DNA from 3 places in the Streptomyces sp. NPDC001744 genome. Region 3 is predicted to be linked to each of the others. Evidence: riboswitches for the same ligand, from Rfam matches in the RefSeq annotation. Region 3 holds a riboswitch; each other region holds the start of a gene.
What was found. Region 3 has a riboswitch for cyclic di-AMP ahead of ACFYZY_RS12725 (transglycosylase family protein). Riboswitches for the same ligand answer to the same signal wherever they lie in the genome.
Positions count from the first base shown of each region.

Region 1: another riboswitch for cyclic di-AMP. It lies ahead of ACFYZY_RS23080 (peptidoglycan DD-metalloendopeptidase family protein); the one in region 3 lies ahead of ACFYZY_RS12725 (transglycosylase family protein).
Region 2: another riboswitch for cyclic di-AMP. It lies ahead of ACFYZY_RS06255 (M23 family metallopeptidase); the one in region 3 lies ahead of ACFYZY_RS12725 (transglycosylase family protein).

Region 1 covers NZ_JBIAUG010000020.1:103,065-108,855, reverse strand. Annotated here, with positions in the region: gene ACFYZY_RS23095 (STM4012 family radical SAM protein) at 1-1,164, shown strand, start outside; gene ACFYZY_RS23090 (STM4011 family radical SAM protein) at 1,174-2,034, shown strand; gene ACFYZY_RS23085 (SGNH/GDSL hydrolase family protein) at 2,021-2,833, opposite strand; gene ACFYZY_RS23080 (peptidoglycan DD-metalloendopeptidase family protein) at 2,994-3,944, opposite strand; cyclic di-AMP (ydaO/yuaA leader) riboswitch at 3,949-4,108, opposite strand; gene ACFYZY_RS23075 (tyrosine-protein phosphatase) at 4,496-5,317, shown strand; gene ACFYZY_RS23070 (DUF6126 family protein) at 5,385-5,540, opposite strand; gene ACFYZY_RS23065 (helix-turn-helix domain-containing protein) at 5,564-5,791, opposite strand, start outside.
Region 2 covers NZ_JBIAUG010000004.1:18,864-24,654, forward strand. Annotated here, with positions in the region: gene lhgO (L-2-hydroxyglutarate oxidase) at 1-32, shown strand, start outside; gene trmB (tRNA (guanosine(46)-N7)-methyltransferase TrmB) at 192-911, shown strand; gene ACFYZY_RS06250 (PrsW family intramembrane metalloprotease) at 1,060-2,418, shown strand; gene ACFYZY_RS06255 (M23 family metallopeptidase) at 2,472-3,596, opposite strand; cyclic di-AMP (ydaO/yuaA leader) riboswitch at 3,608-3,753, opposite strand; gene ACFYZY_RS06260 (PP2C family protein-serine/threonine phosphatase) at 3,966-5,234, opposite strand; gene ACFYZY_RS06265 (TipAS antibiotic-recognition domain-containing protein) at 5,432-5,791, opposite strand, start outside.
Region 3 covers NZ_JBIAUG010000008.1:178,368-184,158, reverse strand. Annotated here, with positions in the region: gene ACFYZY_RS12740 (DUF501 domain-containing protein) at 1-54, opposite strand, end outside; gene ACFYZY_RS12735 (septum formation initiator family protein) at 87-557, opposite strand; gene eno (phosphopyruvate hydratase) at 688-1,980, opposite strand; gene ACFYZY_RS12725 (transglycosylase family protein) at 2,318-3,046, opposite strand; cyclic di-AMP (ydaO/yuaA leader) riboswitch at 3,050-3,223, opposite strand; gene ACFYZY_RS12720 (transglycosylase family protein) at 3,482-4,570, opposite strand; gene ACFYZY_RS12715 (cytochrome P450) at 4,665-5,791, opposite strand, start outside.

The sequences.
Region 1 (5,791 bases), on a different contig from region 3:
GGCTTCTGCAACCTCTTCACCCGGATCGGCGCGCCCGGCGAGCTGACCACCCGCTACCTCGACGCCCTCGACCGGCAGGCGGTCGCCGTGCGCGAGGCCCTGGGGGACGGGGCTCCGGTGCGGTTCGCCACGGCGGCGTTCGGCGGCGGCACGCCCACCTTCCTCACCGCCGCCGAGCTGGAACGGCTCTGCGACATCGCGGAGGAGCGCACGGGGGCGGACCTGCGGGCGGTGCCGCTGTCCGTGGAGACCTCGCCCGCGACCGCGACCGCCGACCGGCTCGCGCTGCTCGTGGAGCGGGGCGCGACCCGGCTCAGCATCGGGGTGCAGAGCTTCGTGGAGGCCGAGGCGCGGGCGGCGGTCCGGCCGCAGCGCCGGCCGGACGTGGAGGCGGCGCTCGGCCGCATCCGGGACACCGGCGTCCCGGTGCTCAACATCGACCTGATCTACGGGATCGACGGGCAGACCGAGGAGTCCTGGCGCCGCTCGCTCGACGCGGCCCTGGCCTGGCACCCGGAGGAGCTGTACCTCTATCCGCTGTACGTGCGGCCGCTGACCGGGCTGGGGCGCTCGTCCGCCGCGGACGACCGGGAGTGGGACGAGCGGCGGCTGCGGCTGTACCGGTGCGGCCGGGACCACCTCCTGGAGCGCGGCTACGAGCAGGTGTCGATGCGGATGTTCCGGCGGAGCGGCGCGGCGCCGCTCGGTCCGGACGACCACGCGTGCCAGACGGACGGGATGATCGGCCTGGGCTGCGGGGCCCGTTCGTACACCTCGAAGCTCCACTACTCCTTCGACTACGCCGTGGACATGCGGGAGATCCGCTCGATCGTCGACGCCTACACGGAGACCGGGGACTTCTCGCGCGCCGAGGTGGGCCGGTGGGTCGACGCCGGGGAGGCCCGGCGCCGTCACCTGCTCCAGTCGCTGCTCCAGGCGGAGGGCATGCCGCTCGCCGGGTACGAGGAGCGGTTCGGGTCCTCGCCGTTCGCGGACTTCCCCGGCGAGCTGGCCCGGTTCGAGGCGCTCGGATGGCTGGACGGGGAGGCTCCGGAGGGGCTGCTGCGGCTCTCGCCGGAGGGCCTGGCGCACTCGGACGGGCTCGGCCCCGAGCTGTTCTCCCCCGGGGTACGGGCCGCGATGGCCGCGTACGAGCCGAAGTAGGGGGCGGTCGTGGACCTGACGCTGCTCTACCGGGGGCCGCTCTCCTCCTGCGACTACGACTGCCCGTACTGTCCCTTCGCCAAGCGCCGGGACAGCCGGGAGCAGCTGCGCGCGGACCGGGCGGCGCTCGAACGGTTCACCGGGTGGGCCGCCGCGCAGACCGGGGACCGGCTGCGGATCCTGTTCACGCCGTGGGGCGAGGGGCTGGTGCGTTCCTGGTACCGGCGGGCCCTCGTCGAGCTGTCCCGGCTGCCGCACGTCGAGCGGGTGGCGATCCAGACCAATCTGAGCTGCCGGACCGACTGGCTGGCGGAGGCGGACCGGGAGGGCGTGGCGCTCTGGTGCACGTACCACCCCGGGCAGACACCGTACGAGCGCTTCCTCGCCAAGTGCCGCGACCTGGCGGAGCGGGGCGTCCGGTTCAGCGTCGGCGTGGTCGGTCTTCCCGCGCACCTGGAGGAGGCGCGGCGGCTGCGGGACGCGCTGCCGCCGCACGTGTACCTGTGGGTGAACGCGGCCGAGGGGCACGCGTACTCCGACGCGGAGGCCGCGCGGTGGACGGAGCTCGACCCGCTCTTTCCGTACAGCCGGCATCCGCACCGTTCGGCGGGGCTGCCGTGCCGCACCGGCGAGTCGGTGATCTCGGTGGACGGCGGGGGGACGGTGCGGCGCTGCCACTTCGTCAGGGCGGAGCTGGGGAACCTGTACGACGGTTCGTACCGCGCCGCCCTGCGCCCCCGCGCCTGCCCCCTCGCCGTCTGCGACTGCCACATCGGCTACGTCCACCTGGAGACGCTGCCGCTGTACGACGTGTTCGCCGGCGGGGTCCTGGAACGGATCCCCGCCGTGCCGCCCGCTACAGGGGGATGAGGTCTCCCAGGGGCATCAGGTCGGGGCGCTTGGCCGCGACGCGGTCCCCGGAGCTCTCGCCGCGCAGCCGGCGCCCGATCCAGGGGACGAGGTGCTCCCTCGCCCACTGGATGTCGTCGCGGCGCACTTCGAGCGTGCCGCGCGGCGGGACCGGCGGCCACGCCTGGTCGGGGTCGGCGGGCACCGGGATGCCGAGGACCTGGGCGGCGCGCAGGGCGACCCGGGTGTGTCCCTCGGGCGAGAGGTGCAGACGGTCGCCGTCCCAGGCCCGCCGGTCCTGGACGGACCTCAGGGACCACAGGTCGAGGACGGGGCAGCCGTGGCGGTCCGCGATGGCGCGGACGTGCGCGGTGTAGGTGGCGATCTTGCCGCGCAGGTGCCGGAGCACGGGGACGTCGCGGGTGTCGAAGCCGGTGGTCACCATGACGGTTCCCACGGCGGAGGTCAGGTCGGCGACGGCGCGCTCGAAGCGCTCGGCCACGTGGTCGGGGTCGCTGCCGGGGCGGATGATGTCGTTGCCGCCCGCGCAGAAGGTCACCAGGTCGGGGGCGAGTTCCTTCGCCCGGGGGACCTGTTCCGCCACGATCTGGTCGAGGAGCCGTCCGCGTACGGCCAGGTTGGCGTAGCGGAAGGTGTCCTGCTCCGGCAACCGGTCGGCGAGCAGGACCGCGAAGCGGTCCGCCCAGCCGACGTACGTCCCGTTGGGGCCGGGGTCTCCGACGCCCTCGGTGAAGCTGTCACCGATCGCCGTGTACGACCCGAATGCGTTCTTGTCTCTTGATCTCGAATCGTCTGCCACGGGCGCCCATCCTTCCTTCTCGCGTGTGACCTACGCGACCGTAAGGAGGGGTTGACGACGGGTGAGATATGCCACCGATAAAGATTCCGCCAAGACGGAATACGCCGGCGGCCCGGCATTTTCGTGCCGGGCCGCCGGAAAGGGGTTTCGCCGTTGCGCGTCAGACGGAGACGCCGTGTCCGCGCAGATAGGCCAGCGGGTCGATGTCCGAGCCGTAGCTCGGCGAGGTGCGGATCTCGAAGTGCAGGTGCGGGCCGGTGGAGTTGCCGGTGGAACCGGAGAGGCCGATCTGCTGGCCGCCGGTGACGGACTGGCCGGCCGAGACCGCGAGGGAGGAGAGGTGGGCGTACTGCGAGTACTTGCCGTCCGCGTGCTTGATGACGACCTCGTTGCCGTACGAGCCGCTCCAGCCGGCGGAGACGACCGTGCCGGCGCCGACGGCGCGGACGGTGGTGCCGGAGGAGGCGATGAAGTCGACACCGGTGTGATAGCCGGAGGACCACATGGCGCCGGAGGCGCGGTACGGGGTGGAGAAGCCGCCGGTGACGGGGGCGACCCAGCCGGAGGAGGAGGCGGTGGAGGAGCCGGACGGGCCCTCGGGCGCGTCCGCGGTGGCGGCGGCCGGGGCGGCGGCGCGGCGGGTCTCGCGGGAGGCGCGCGGGGTGTCGTCGCCCTTGCCGGAACTCCGGGTGCCCGGGGCGCTCTTCGGGCCGGTGGGGGCGGAGCCCTCGGCGCCGACGGTGAGCTTCATGCCGGGCATGATGAGGGAGGGGTCCGCGCCGATGGTCCGGCGGTTGTCCTCGTAGAGCTTCCGCCAGCCGCCCGTGACGTGGTGGTCGGCGGCGATCTTCGACAGGTAGTCGCCGCGGACGACGGCGTACGTCGTCGGGGCGGCCTTCGCGGGGACGGCCTGCACGGGGGTGGCCCGCACCTGGGCGGCGGCCACGACGGCCGGGGCGGGGGCGGCGGCCGGGGCGGCCTGCTCGGCGGCGTGGGCCCCCGTGGCGCCGATGAGCGGGAGGGCCACGACGGCGCCTCCCGTACCGGCGGCGGCGAATCCGCGGGTGAGGAGGTTGTTCTTCGGGCGGCGGTGCTTACCCTTCGCGGGCATGTCGAATTCCTCTCCGGCGCCTGCGAGGTGAGCTGTCGGGTTCGGACTGGAGATGTCCGGCCGCGTTCTCACGCGACTTCACCCCGAGCCGTCCTGTGTCACGGGACCGGCGTACTTCCTGGGTCCCCCGCTCCTGCCACGCATGGGATGGGTGGAATTCCGGACGGTGGCAGGATTCGGCGGTCCGACCGGATTGACGGTGACGCTAGACGAGCGGAGTCGGCGTGAACAAGCCGTTCTTCGGTCCCGGGGATTCCGCGCTAGATCATCACGAGGCGATCACGGTCACCCTCCGTGGATGACGGTCCTTCGATTTCCCTGTGCCGTACGGAAATCACGCCGGCCTCCCGGCCACGATCCGTCACTTCTATGACGCTGCTCACGCGCCTTTCCCCATCTCACCCCAACCGGGGCTTGTCATAACCAAGGCCCTAATTCGGACAGTTCACCCATTACCGTCCGAGGGGGTGCGCCGCGCGCCTCCCGCCCGGATGATTGCCCCAGGAACCCGTCCCGCGCCGGACACCCGAACGCCGACCCCAGGAGCATCCGTGACGCAGCAGCTGCCGCAGGTCCCGCCCGCCGAAGCCGTCGAGCCCGAGCTTGCGGGGGTCCGCAACTTCCGGGACGTGGGCGGCCTGCCGACGACGGACGGGCGTGCCGTCCGCCCCGGGCGCCTCTTCCGCAGCGGCCACCTGGCCCACGCGACCGAGGCCGACGCCGCCTTCCTCGCCTCGCTGGGCCTGCACACCGTCTTCGACTTCCGCAACGAGGCCGACCGGCGGATCGAGGGCGCGGACGTCGAACTGCCCGGCGTGCGCAACGTGAACATACCGCTCAACGACCCGGCCGACGGCAAGGAGTTCTGGAGGCTGGTGCGCGACGGCGGGGTCGCGCAGCTGCGGGAGGTCCTCGGTGACGGCAGGGCGGCCGCCCGGATGTCCGATTCGTACCGGCGGATGGTGGTCGAGCGGACCGCGGAGCACAGCCGGATCCTGCACTCCATGGCGGAGGAGAGCGTGCCGGCGCTCATGCACTGCGCGGCGGGGAAGGACCGCGCCGGGCTCGCCGTCGCGATCACCCTGCTCGCCGTCGGGGTCGACCGGGCGGCGATCGAGGCCGACTACGTGAAGTCGAACGAGCCGCACCGCCGCTACAAGGTGCGCCGCGGCTCCACCGCCCCGGACGCCATGGGGCCCGAGGTGATGGAGCTGCTGAGCCCGCTCTTCGACGCGCGGGCGGAGTACCTGCGGGCCGCCTTCGAGACGATCGACACGACCTGGGGCTCGGTGGACGCCTACCTCGCCGAGGGGCTGGGCCTGGCTCCGGAGACGCGCGAGCGGCTGCGGGAGCGGCTGCTCACGGAGGCGTAGGCCGGGACCGGGCGGCGCCCGCCCCGCCGGGTTCCGTCCCCGCCGGTTCCGCCGCGCGGCCCCCGCCCTACTGGTTCTGTCCGCCCAGCACGAAGAGCAGGTAGAGGAAGCCGGCGAAGAGGTGACCGGCGATCAGGTAGGCGAAGAGGCGGAGCACCAGGCCCTTGGGGAACTTGCCTTCCCCGCGCTCCTCGCCGGTGACGGGTGCGGACTTCTCGGACATGTCAGTCCTTTCCTTGGAATGCGTCACGAAGGGCGGCGTCGGTGCGGGGTCCCGTCGCCGAGGCACAGCTCGGCGTCGGGGCTCTGCAGGAGGGTGTGGACGAAGAGCAGCTCGGCCCCGCCGGGAGTGGCGGCGCCGATCCGGTGGGGGGTGAGCGAGTCGAAGTGGGCGCCGTCCCCGGGGTCGAGGACGTGGACCGCCTCCCCGAGCGCGAGCCGCACCCGGCCCTCCAGGACGTGGATCCACTCCTC
Region 2 (5,791 bases), on a different contig from region 3:
AGGTGGCGGGGCGGGCGCTGGCCCTCCTGTAGGGCCCGGTCCCCGCCGCGACGGGCACCTGCCCGCGCGACCCGCGGGTCCCGCCCCGGCCCCGTAGAATCGTCCGCATTGTGTCTGAGCAGCCTGAGTCCGAGAACAGCCCGCGTCCCGCAACCGGTCCCGCCCAGCCCGCGGCGCGGCGCGGAAGCCGGATGTTCGCCCCCGGCGAGGGGCCCCTGCCCGATCCCGCCGGGTCGCACCACGAGCGGCGCATCCGGAGCTTCCAGCCGCGTCGCAGCCGGGTGACCGCCGGGCAGGCCGAGGCGATGCTGAAGCGGTGGCCCGACTGGGGGCTCGACATCGACGGCCGGCGGGTCCTGGACCTGGACGAGATGTTCGGCGGCCTGCCGGTCGTCCTGGAGATCGGGTTCGGGATGGGCGAGGCGACCGCGCGGATGGCGGCGGCCGACCCCGGCACCGGCATCCTCGCCGTGGACGTGCACACCCCCGGCCAGGGCAATCTGCTCGGGCTCGCCGACCGCAACGGTCTCACCAACGTCCGGGTCGCCAACGGCGACGCGATCATCCTGCTGCGCGAGATGCTCGCCGCCGACTCCCTCGACGGCTGCCGGGTCTACTTCCCCGACCCGTGGCCCAAGGCCCGCCACCACAAGCGGCGCCTGATCCAGCCGGAGTTCCTGAGCCTCCTCGCGACCCGGCTCAAGCCCGGCGGCGTGCTGCACTGCGCCACCGACTGGGAGCCGTACGCCGAGCAGATGCTGGACGTGCTCTCCGCGCACCCCGACTTCGAGAACACGCAGGCCGACGGCGGTTACGCGCCCCGTCCCGACTTCCGGCCCCTCACCCGCTTCGAGGGCCAGGGACTCGACAAGGGACACGTCGTGCACGACCTCCTCTTCCGGAGGAAGTGACCCGGGAAGGACGCCGGGCCGGCGGACGGGCCGGGGTCGTACCGGGGAACGGACCGGGGTCGTACCGGGGAACGGACCGGGGACGGGCCGGGGGCGGACCTGACAACTCCTTCGCCCTCTGTCCGTGCCGGTCGTTAGGGTCGCTCACGTGTCGAACCCCGTCCCCGCCGAAACCGGAACCGAAGCCGGCGCCGCGCCCGGAACCGGAGCCTCTCCCGTCCCCCACCGGGGCACCGGGGACCCGGCCTTCCCCGGCGCCGCCGACCGTTCCCAGTGGCGCTACCGCCCCCACCGGGCCTTCTGGCGCAGCCGCATGGTCCGGGCGGTCGCCCTGGTCGCCGTCCTCCTGGTCTGCGCGCTGGCCATCCTGGCGCTGGTCCGCGAGCAGACGGGGACGCGGGGCTTCCTCGTCGGCCTGGCCCTCGCCGTGCTTCCCGTACCGCTCCTCGCGGCGGCGTTCCGCTGGCTCGACCGGGTCGAGCCCCTCCCCTGGAAGAACCTGCTCTTCGCGTTCGCCTGGGGCGCCTTCGCCGCCGCCCTCGCCGCGATCCTGGCGAACTCCTTCGCGGTCCGCTGGATCGCCGCGACCACCGCCGACCCGGACTCGGCGCACAGCCTCGGCGCCACGGTCGTCGCGCCCGTGGTGGAGGAGAGCGCGAAGGCCGCCGCGGTCCTGCTGCTCTTCCTCTTCCGCCGCCGGAACTTCCACGGTCTCGTCGACGGCGTGGTGATCGCCGGCTTCACCGCGACCGGCTTCGCCTTCACCGAGAACATCCTCTACCTCGGCAACGCCTTCGGGGAGGACCAGGAGTTCGGCACCCCCGGCATCGGCGCCATGACCGTCGGCACCTTCTTCGCACGGGCCGTGATGTCGCCGTTCGCGCACCCGCTGTTCACCGTGTTCACCGGCCTCGGTTTCGGATTCGCCGCGCTCGCCCCGCGCGGCAGGCGGCTCCGCCGCGTCCTGCTGCCCCTGGCCGGGCTGCTGCTCGCCATGGGCATGCACGCCGCCTGGAACGGCTCGGTCACCTTCGGAGGCCCCCTGGCCTTCCTCGCGGTCTACGGAGCGTTCATGATGCCCGCCTTCGGGCTGCTGACCTGGCTCGCGGTGTGGAGCAGGCAGCGGGAGCTGCGGACGATAGCCGGGGAGCTGCCGGCGTACGCGGCGGCCGGCTGGCTCTCCCCCGCCGAGCCGCTCGCGCTCTCCTCGATGCGGGCCCGCCGGGCGGCCCGTGCCGTCGCCGCCCGGACGTACGGCGAGCGGGCCGCCCGGGCCGTCGGCGAGTACGAGTCCTTCGCGACGACCCTCGCGTTCCTGCGCGACCGGGCCCGGCGCGGCACGGCCGGGCCCGACTTCGCGGCCCGCGAGCGGGAACTGCTGCACCACCTGTGGCAGCGCCGCGCGATCGCCTCGCCCGCGCTGACGTACGCGGCCCGGGCGACGGGACGGGTGTGGGCGCCGCCGCAGTACCTGGACTACGGCGACTACAACCCGTACCGGAGGTAGTCCGCCGGGAACTCCGGGCCCGACGGGGCCCGGGTCCCCGGGCCCCCGGGTCCTCAGACCGTGAGGCCCTTCGAGCGCAGCCACGCGCCCGGGTCGACGCCGTCGCCACCGCCGGGGTGCACCTCCAGGTGGAGGTGGGCGCCGGAGACGTTGCCGGTGGCGCCGACGCGGCCGATGGTCTCGCCGGTGGACACGGTCTGACCCGCGCCGACCGTCATGGACGAGAGGTGGCAGTACCAGACCTCGGTGCCGTCCTCCAGCTCCAGGACGATCCGGTAGCCGTAGGAACCGGACCAGGCGGCCGACTTCACCGTGGCGCCGTGCACCGCCTTGAGCGGGGTGCCGGCGGAGGCCGCGAAGTCGAGGCCCGTGTGGTGGCCGGAGGACCACATCGAACCGGACTGCATGTAGGTGGCGGTGATGGAGTACGAGGAGAGGGGGAGCGAGTAGCTCGCGGCGAGTTCGGCGAGGCGCTCGGCCTCGGCCTTCGCCCTGGCGGCGGCCTCCGCCTTCGCCTTGGCCTCCGCCTCGGCCTTCGCCCGCGCCTCGGCGGCCTCCTTCTCCGCCGCGTCCGCCTTGGCCTTCGCCTCCGCCGCGGCCTTCTCGGCCGCCGCCTTCTCCGCCGCGGCCCTCTCGGCCGCGTCGGCGGACGCCTGCTGCTGCTCGGCCTGCTGGAGGATGCGGGTGCGCAGGGCCTCACCCGCGTCGGTGGCGCTCGGGACGTCGGCCTTCAGGGAGGCCCGCGTGACCTGCCCGGCCCCGCCGGTCCGCCCGTCGGCACCGGTGGTGTACGCGGTGGAGGTCAGCGGGTTCGGGTTGACGCGGTCCTCGGCGACCGCCTCCCGCTCCTCCTCGGACAGGAGGGAGCCGATGCCGGGCAGGTCGTGGGCGTCCGGCAGGTCGAGGTCCGGGAGGTCCGGGAGCGAGATGGCCACCGGGGGCTTGTCCTGCGCGGTGGCGAGGCCGCCCGCGCCGACGGCCGCGATGACGCCGACGCCGAGGACGGTGGAGGAACGGGCGAAGTGGGAGCGCTGTTTGACGACCCGGTGCCGGCCGGAACGGCTCCGGTCGCGGAGGGAATCCTCGGTGGGGTTCCACTCGGTGTCAGGGGCGGAGGGAGCCGCACCACCACCGAAGGCGTCGAAGGGGGCTTCGGGGGCAGGGGGGTTGGACGCCACGGAGGCGCACTCCTTTCCTTCCTTCTCGCCTACCGGGTTAGCTGACGGGTTCGGAGCAGGAAGGTCTCCTACGGGCGCGCCGCACGGGTGCGACGGGCTCGATTCACCCCAAATGGTGGTTCCCCGGTTCCCTTGCGGGATTCGGCGCACGCGCACGGTGCCGTCTCTTGCGACGGCGGGGACGACCGCGCTGCGTTATCGAACGTTAATAGACAGGGGGTCCCGTTTCCAAGCCGTTCCCCTTGATCGTTCATTGAATTGGCAGGAACTGCCCCGACTTGACCCCCCTTTATCACGGCGCGACGCGAGACCCCCAAACCCTTCGCGATCTGACGTTTTGTCAATCGTTATCCCAGGGACACCTCTCGACTACGGATGGTGACCGTCCCGGTGCAGCACCTGCATCGTCCGTCGCCGCTCCCGCCGCCCCTCCTCGGGCCGGCTCAGCGCGAGCAGGGCCATGTCATCCGTCGCCCCGCCGCCCGTGTGGAGGCGTACGTCGTCCACGAGCGCGTCGAGGAGTTCCTCGGGCCCCGGGAAGATCCGTCCGGCCAGCCGTGCCACCGGGTCGTAGAAGGCCCCGGCCGCGTTCCGCGCCTCCGAGAGGCCGTCGGTGTAGAAGAGCAGCGTCGTGCCCGGCGGGTAGGGGCGCGCCTCGGCCCGGTCCGGCCACGACGCCAGGTCCCCCATGCCGAGCGGCAGCGCCGGCCGGCCCGGTTCCACCGGTTCGACCCGGCCGTCCCCGTGCAGCACCAGCGGGGGCGGGTGCCCCCGGTTGACGACCCGTACGAAACCGTCGAAGGCTCCGTTGCCGTCGGCGCGCGGAATCTCGGCGAGGACGGCGGTGGTGAATCCCTCGAAGGCGTCCAGGCCCTCCCGCCGGGTGCCCTCCCGGGTCAGCGCCCGTTCGAGCCGCTGCGCCACGTCCTCCAGGGACCGCTCCTGCTCGGCCGCCTCCCGGAAGGCCCCGATGACGACGGCGACGGCCTCGACCGCCTCCATCCCCTTGCCCCGCACGTCCCCGACCACCAGCCGCACCCCGTAGGGGGTGTCCTGTACGGCGAAGAGGTCGCCACCGACGAACGCGTCCGCCTGCGCCGCCTCGTAGCGGGCGGCGCACCAGAGCCCGCCGATCCGCTCGGGGGGCGTCGGCAGCACCGCCTTCTGCGCGTTCTCCGCGATGACCCGGGCCGACGCGAGCCGTTCGCCGCTGCGGCGCACCACCCGGTTGATGAAGAGGGCGAGCCCGGAGACGGTGAACACGGTCAGGGTCTCGGCGACGGCCGGGGCACGGGTCACGTCGTCGTTGCCGAGGTAGAGCCCGACCGAGGCCAGGACGGCGGTAATCCCGGTGAGAAGGGTCGTGAGCAGGGAGAAGAAGGGTGCGGCGACCAGCGGGGCGGCGGCGAGCATCGGGGAGGCGGTGTACGGGGCGGGGGTCGCCAGGTCGAAGGCGATACCGCCCGCGATGATCAGCGGCGGCAGCAGGCGGATGAACCACCGGGCACCGCCGTACGCGGGTACGCCCCCGCCGGCCCGCCGGGAACGACCGGGCGCGGCGCTCCCTCCGGCGCCCCGCCGGGTACGGCCCTCGGCGTCCCGCCGCCCGCGGTCCGCCGATCCTAGGGGGTGCCCCACCTGAACTCTCCTGCCCGGTCCGACCGCCCGCGGCCCCGCACCGCGCCCTCCCAGGGTGGCCGCCACGCCGGGGAACGGCGACTCCCGTACGGCCGAGTGGCGTACCGGGACACTGGCATGGGAAGCGGGGTACGGGATCGGCCGGGGGTCCGGGGGCGACCCGTACGGGCCGTCCGGTACGGGCCGTCCGGCCAGAACTACATGTTCCGTTCGGCGTAGATCTCCATCGCGTCCCGGACGAGCACGGCGGTGCCCTCGCCGTGCTTGTCGTAGTTCTCCGCGAAACGGGGGTCGTCGACGTACATCCGGCCGAGGCCGATCACGTACTCCCTGGTCGGCGTCGTCGTGGCCGACAGCCAGGCGATCTGGCGCCGCACGACGGCCTGCACCTCGTCGCTGCCGGCCGCCAGGCCCTCCCGCGCCGCCTTCCCGAAGTCGCGGGCGATGGCGGCCTGCTCGTCCATGAACGCCCGCTTCCCCTCGGCGTCGAGCGAGCGCCACCAGCGGTCGCCGCTCTCGTACGCCTCCCGGCCCCAGCGCCGGGTGACCTCCTCCTC
Region 3 (5,791 bases):
GATGTCCGCCCCGGTGGGCTCGGTGCGTTCGGTCTGCGGAGGGGGCGTTTCCATGTCTGCCTTGGTCGTCGGGTCGTACGGGTGGGTCAGCGGCGGTCGGCGTCGTCCACGCCGGCCCAGAGGTTGTCGTACCAGGGGCGGTCCGCCGCTCCCCGGTCGGCGCGGGGCCGCTGCTCCGCGCCGGGGTCGTCCACGGTGAAGCCGGTCTCGCCGGGAAGCACGTAGTGGAGGTGTTCGCGGGCGAGGCGGCGGACGTAGGCCGGGTCCTGCAGGCGGGCCTTCTCGTCCCTCAGGTCCTGGACCCGCCGGGCGGCCTCGGCGGCCCGGCGCTCCTGCTCGGCGATCTCGCCCTGCTGGGAGACGTAGCTGCGCATCGGGTAGGCGAGCGCCACGACCAGGGAGCAGACGACGAGGGCGAGGAAGGCCGCGCGGCCGGTGAGCCGGGAGCGGCGGGCCTGACGGCGGGTCTGGGAGCGGTAGACACGGGCGGCGGTCTGCTCGCCGAGCAGTCTGATCCGGGTCGCGGTCGAGAACCGGTCCCGGTCCTTCACGGCCATGTCGTGTCGCCTCCCCTGTTCACGCGGACGTCCCCGCACACGGTACGGGACCGAGTACGGGGACGTACGGAAGCCGCCCTGCGGAAGGGCCCCGGGCCCTCCGCGGGGACGTCAGCCCTTGCTCTGCCGATCAGTTCGCGGTGCGGAACCGCGGGAACGCGCTGCGGCCGGCGTAGACCGCGGCGTCGTCCAGGATCTCCTCGATGCGCAGGAGCTGGTTGTACTTGGCGACGCGCTCGGAGCGGGCCGGGGCGCCGGTCTTGATCTGGCCGCAGTTGGTGGCGACGGCCAGGTCCGCGATGGTGACGTCCTCGGTCTCGCCGGAGCGGTGGGACATCATGCACTTGAAGCCGCTGCGCTGGGCCAGCTCGACGGCGTCCAGGGTCTCGGTCAGCGAACCGATCTGGTTGACCTTGACGAGCAGGGCGTTGGCGCTGCCCTCCTCGATGCCGCGGGCCAGGCGCTCCGGGTTGGTGACGAACAGGTCGTCGCCGACGAGCTGCACCTTGGTGCCGAGCTTGTCGGTGATGGCCTTCCAGCCCTCCCAGTCGTCCTCGAACAGCGGGTCCTCGATGGAGACCAGCGGGTACGCGGAGACCAGCTCCTCGTAGTACTCGGTCATCTCGGCGGCCGAGCGGGACTTGCCCTCGAACTCGTACGCGCCGTCCTTGTAGAACTCGGAGGCGGCGCAGTCGAGGGCGAGCGCGATGTCCTTGCCCGGGGCGTAACCGGCTTCCTTGATCGCCTCGAGGATGAGGTCGAGGGCGGCGCGGTTGGACTCCAGGTTCGGGGCGAAGCCGCCCTCGTCGCCGAGGCCGGTGGAGAGGCCCTTGCGCTTCAGGACGGCCTTGAGGGTGTGGTAGACCTCGGTGCCCCAGCGCAGGGCCTCGGAGAAGGACTCCGCGCCGATCGGGGCGATCATGAACTCCTGGATGTCCACGTTGGAGTCGGCGTGCGACCCGCCGTTCAGGATGTTCATCATCGGAACGGGCAGCAGGTGCGCGTTCGGGCCGCCCAGGTAGCGGAAGAGCGGGAGGTCGCTGGCCTCGGAGGCGGCGTGCGCGACGGCGAGGGAGACGCCGAGGATGGCGTTGGCGCCGAGCGAGGACTTGTCCGGGGTGGCGTCCAGGTCGAACATGGCCTGGTCGATCAGGCGCTGCTCGGTGGCGTCGTAGCCGACCAGCTCAGGGCCGATCTGCTCGATGACGGCGAGGACGGCCTTCTCGACGCCCTTGCCCTGGTAGCGGCCGGGGTCGCCGTCGCGGAGCTCCAGGGCCTCGAACGCACCGGTGGAGGCGCCGGACGGGACGGCAGCACGGCCGGTGCTGCCGTCGTCGAGGCCGACCTCGACCTCGACCGTGGGGTTGCCTCGGGAGTCCAGGATTTCCCGGGCTACGACGACGTCGATGGACGGCACGAGCATCTCCTTCTGGGATGTGACGCTGGATGTGACGCAAGGTCGGTGCGGGGTCGCTCGGCCTTGCGGCAAGAGCCTAACCGTCCCGGGGGCTCCGGTCGGCCGGGCGCCCGCACCCTGGGACGAAAAAGGACCCAAGGGCACGCGCATGGGGGCGAATCACCCCGTATCTACTGGATGGTAACCGTCATGGGGCCCGTACTCCCGTACGAGCGGACCCGGCCCGGGAAAAGGGGGAACCCCGGTCCGGCGCGCACGGGGGAGGGCGCGCCGGACCGGGGTGGTCACCGCGGGAGGGCCGTCGGGGCCGCGTGAGCCGCCGGACTCACGCGACCCGCCGGACTCACTTCAGGTGGAGCTGCTGGCCCGGGTAGATCAGGTCGGCGTTCTCGACGACGTCGTCGTTCAGCTCGAAGAGCCGGGCCCAGCCGCCCTCGACGCCCTGCGCCTCGGCGATCTTGCTGAGGGTGTCGCCGGTGACGACCTTGTACTCGCCGTCGCCCTTCTTGACCGTCTCGCCGGTCGGGGTGGTGACGGTCTTCCGGGCGGACTGCGGAGCGGCGTGGCGCTTCTCGGCCTTCTTCGGGGCCTGGCGCTGCTCGCTGCGGGTGGTCGGCTGCTCGGCCGAGCGCTTCTGCGTCCGCTGCTTCTTCGCGGGCTTCTCCTGCTCCGTCGCGCTCTCGGCGGAGCCGCCGTACGAGGCGCCCGAGAGGCCGACGCCGCAGTGCGGCCAGGCGCCCTTGCCCTGGCCCGCGAGGACCTTCTCGGCGACGGCGATCTGCTGGGACTTCGACGCCTGGTCGGCGCGCGGGGCGTAGGCGGTGCCCCCGTACGCGGCCCAGGTGGAGGACGTGAACTGGAGGCCGCCGTAGAAGCCGTTGCCGGTGTTGATGGACCAGTTGCCACCGGACTCGCACTGGGCGACGCGGTCCCACTCGGAGGCCGTGGCGGCCGAGGCGGCGCCCGCGGTCATCAGCGGGGCGGCGACGGCGACACCGGTGACGCCGACGAGCGCGGCGACCTGGGTGGCCCTGGAGGGACGGCGGTGTTTGCCCTTGGCGGAAAACAGCATGGAGTTTCTCCTCACCGACGCCTGCGAGGTGAGCTGTCGGGTTCGGGCCAATGAGTTGCCCGGCCGCGTGTCCTAGCACGCGGCTTCACCCCAAGCCGATCGTCGGCCGTCTGTCTCAACGGCCGGGGCCGGCGCTTACCTTGGGTCCCCCGCTCCTGCCTTCGGCGCTTGCGCGACGACTGTTCCCCACGACCGACGGCAGGATTCGGCGTTTCGGTCGAAGGGGCCCGCGGTGGCGAGCGATGACGACCGTACGCACAGACCCCCCCGAAGTTCAAAGAGGCTCATATGACTAATTTCGCCTCTCCTTGCACTCCAGTGGGGCCCGTTTGCGCAGGTGGGAGGTGACGGAAGCAGAGCTTCCGGGCACGACACGCCAGTTGGGACAAAGAGACCCATGTCTCACTCGCATGGATCCGGACAGAAGCTCCCGAACTACCCCGCCGCCGGGTTCGGAGCCGGCGTCAGTTCGAGGTTCTGACCAGGCAGGATGAGGTCCGGATCGGTCCCCACGGTCCGCTTGTTGGCGTCGTAGAGGGCCGTCCACCCCCCGGGGAGTTCGTTCGCCCGCGCGATGTCCGACAGGCTGTCACCCGGACGCACGACGTATTCACCCGAAGAGCCCTGACCGTCCGTTACGCCCGAATTCTCCACCCCGTCGGTCACCGGAGTACCCGCAGGGTTTTCGGCGAGCTTGTCCTCGCCCGAGGCATGTCTGCCGGATTCGACGGAAGTGCCCGACTTGATGCTTTCCTGCAGGTCCGCCCCGCCCCGGTGCTTGCCGGTGCCGGGCATGACCGTCACCTCGCCGCCCTCCGGCGTAACGGGCGTAACGGGCGTAACGGATGTGTCGGGCACGGCCGGAGTGACCGGCGCGGTCGGGGCTGTCGTTCCGGTCGGCGCGCCCGGCGTGCTGGGAGGCACCGGAGCGACCGGGGTGGCCGGCGCGGTCGGGGAGGCGGGCGTCACCGGCGTCGCGGGCGTGACGGTGACGGCCGGGGGCGCGGGCCTCTCGGCCGCTTCGGGCGCCACGGTCTCCGGGGTCGCGGTGGGGGCACCCGATCCGCCCGCGTTCCAGCCCGACTCGGGGACGGGCTTCACGGGGGACCCGGGAACGGTGACCGGGCCCGGGTCCACCCCGGTGGCCTTCCCGTCGTTCGCCAGGCCCGCGATCGGCGCGCAGGTGGCCCACTCGACACCGCCCTTGGCGAGGGCCTTCTCGGCCACCGCGATCTGCTGGGCCCGGCTGGCGAGGTCGGGGCTGGGCGCGTACACCAGGCCGCCGTGGCGCTCCCAGCTCTCCTGGGTGAACTGGAGTCCGCCGTACATCCCGTTGCCGGTGTTGGCGCTCCACTGCCCCCCGGACTCGCACTCGGCTACCCGGTCCCAGGTGGCGGCGTCGGCGGCGGAGGCGGAACCGGTGGCGAGCAGCGGCAGCGCCATGGCCGATCCGGTCACCCCGGCGGCGACGACGAGGGCGGGGGCCTGACGGGGGCGACGGTGTCGTCCGTTCCCGGAACGCATAGAAGCGCCTTTCGCGTGACGGCTGAGACTGCCGCGAAACGTAGCCGCATTCGAACGTCCGTCACAAGTCGATGGCTCCCCGATCACGTGAAGATCACATTTCTGACACGCCGTCAGCCGGAAGGACCGGTACGGAGGGGGAGAACTCCACCGGAAGCGTGCGCAAACCACGCATGATGAGCCCCCCGCGCCACCGCAGTCCGGCCGGATCGACGGCGAGCGCCAGGTCCGGCAGACGGGTCAGCAGGGTCGCCAGGGCCGTCTGCCCTTCGAGGCGGGCGAGCGGCGCGCCCAGGCAGTAGTGGATGCCGTGGCCGTACCCGAGGTGCTGGTTGTCGCGCCGGGCGAGGTCGAGCGTGTCGGGCCCGTCGAACCGCTCCGGGTCCCGGTCGGCGGCGGCGAGCACCACGAGCACCGGGTCCCCCGCCGGGATCTCCCGCCCGCCGATGGTCAGCGCCCGCGTCGCGTACCGCCAGGTCGCCATCTCCACGGGCCCGTCGTACCGCAGCAGCTCCTCGATCCCGGTCTCCAGGAGGCCGGTCTCCCCGGCGGCGAGGGACGCCTGCAGCCGTTCCCGCTGCCCGGGGTGGCGCAGCAGCGCGTAGAGCCCGTTCCCGATCAGGTTCACGGTGGTCTCGAAGCCCGCGAAGAGAAGGATGAAGGCCATGGCGGCGACCTCGTTCTCGGTGAGGTGCTCGCCGTGGTCGGAGGCGCGGATGAGCCCCGAGATCAGGTCGTCCCCCTCTTCCCGCCCCAGGCCCTCGCGCTTGCGGTGGATCAGCTCCGCGAGATAGCCGCGCATCTTCTTCACCGACCGGGCGACCCCGCCGCGCGGGCCTCCGCCGTGCCGGATCATCATCCCGGCCCAGTCACGGAAGTCGTCCTGGTCCTCGCGGGGCACGCCGAGCAGGTCGCAGATGGCGTAGATGGGGAGCGGGAAGGCGAACTCGTGGATGAGGTCCGCGCTCCCCTTCTCCACGAAGCCGTCGATGAGCCGGTCGGTCAGCTCCTGGACGCGCGGGGCGAACGCGGCGACCCGGCGCGGGGTGAACGCCTTCGACACCAGCCGCCGCAGCCGGGTGTGGTCCGGCGGGTCGATGTTGAGCAGATGGGTCATCAGCTCGGCCTTGCGCTCGCCCGGGATGCCCGTCTTGCCCCGGGCGTGCGGGGACTCGTCGTGGTGCGCGGGGTTCTTGGAGAGCCGCTGGTCCGCGAGGGCCT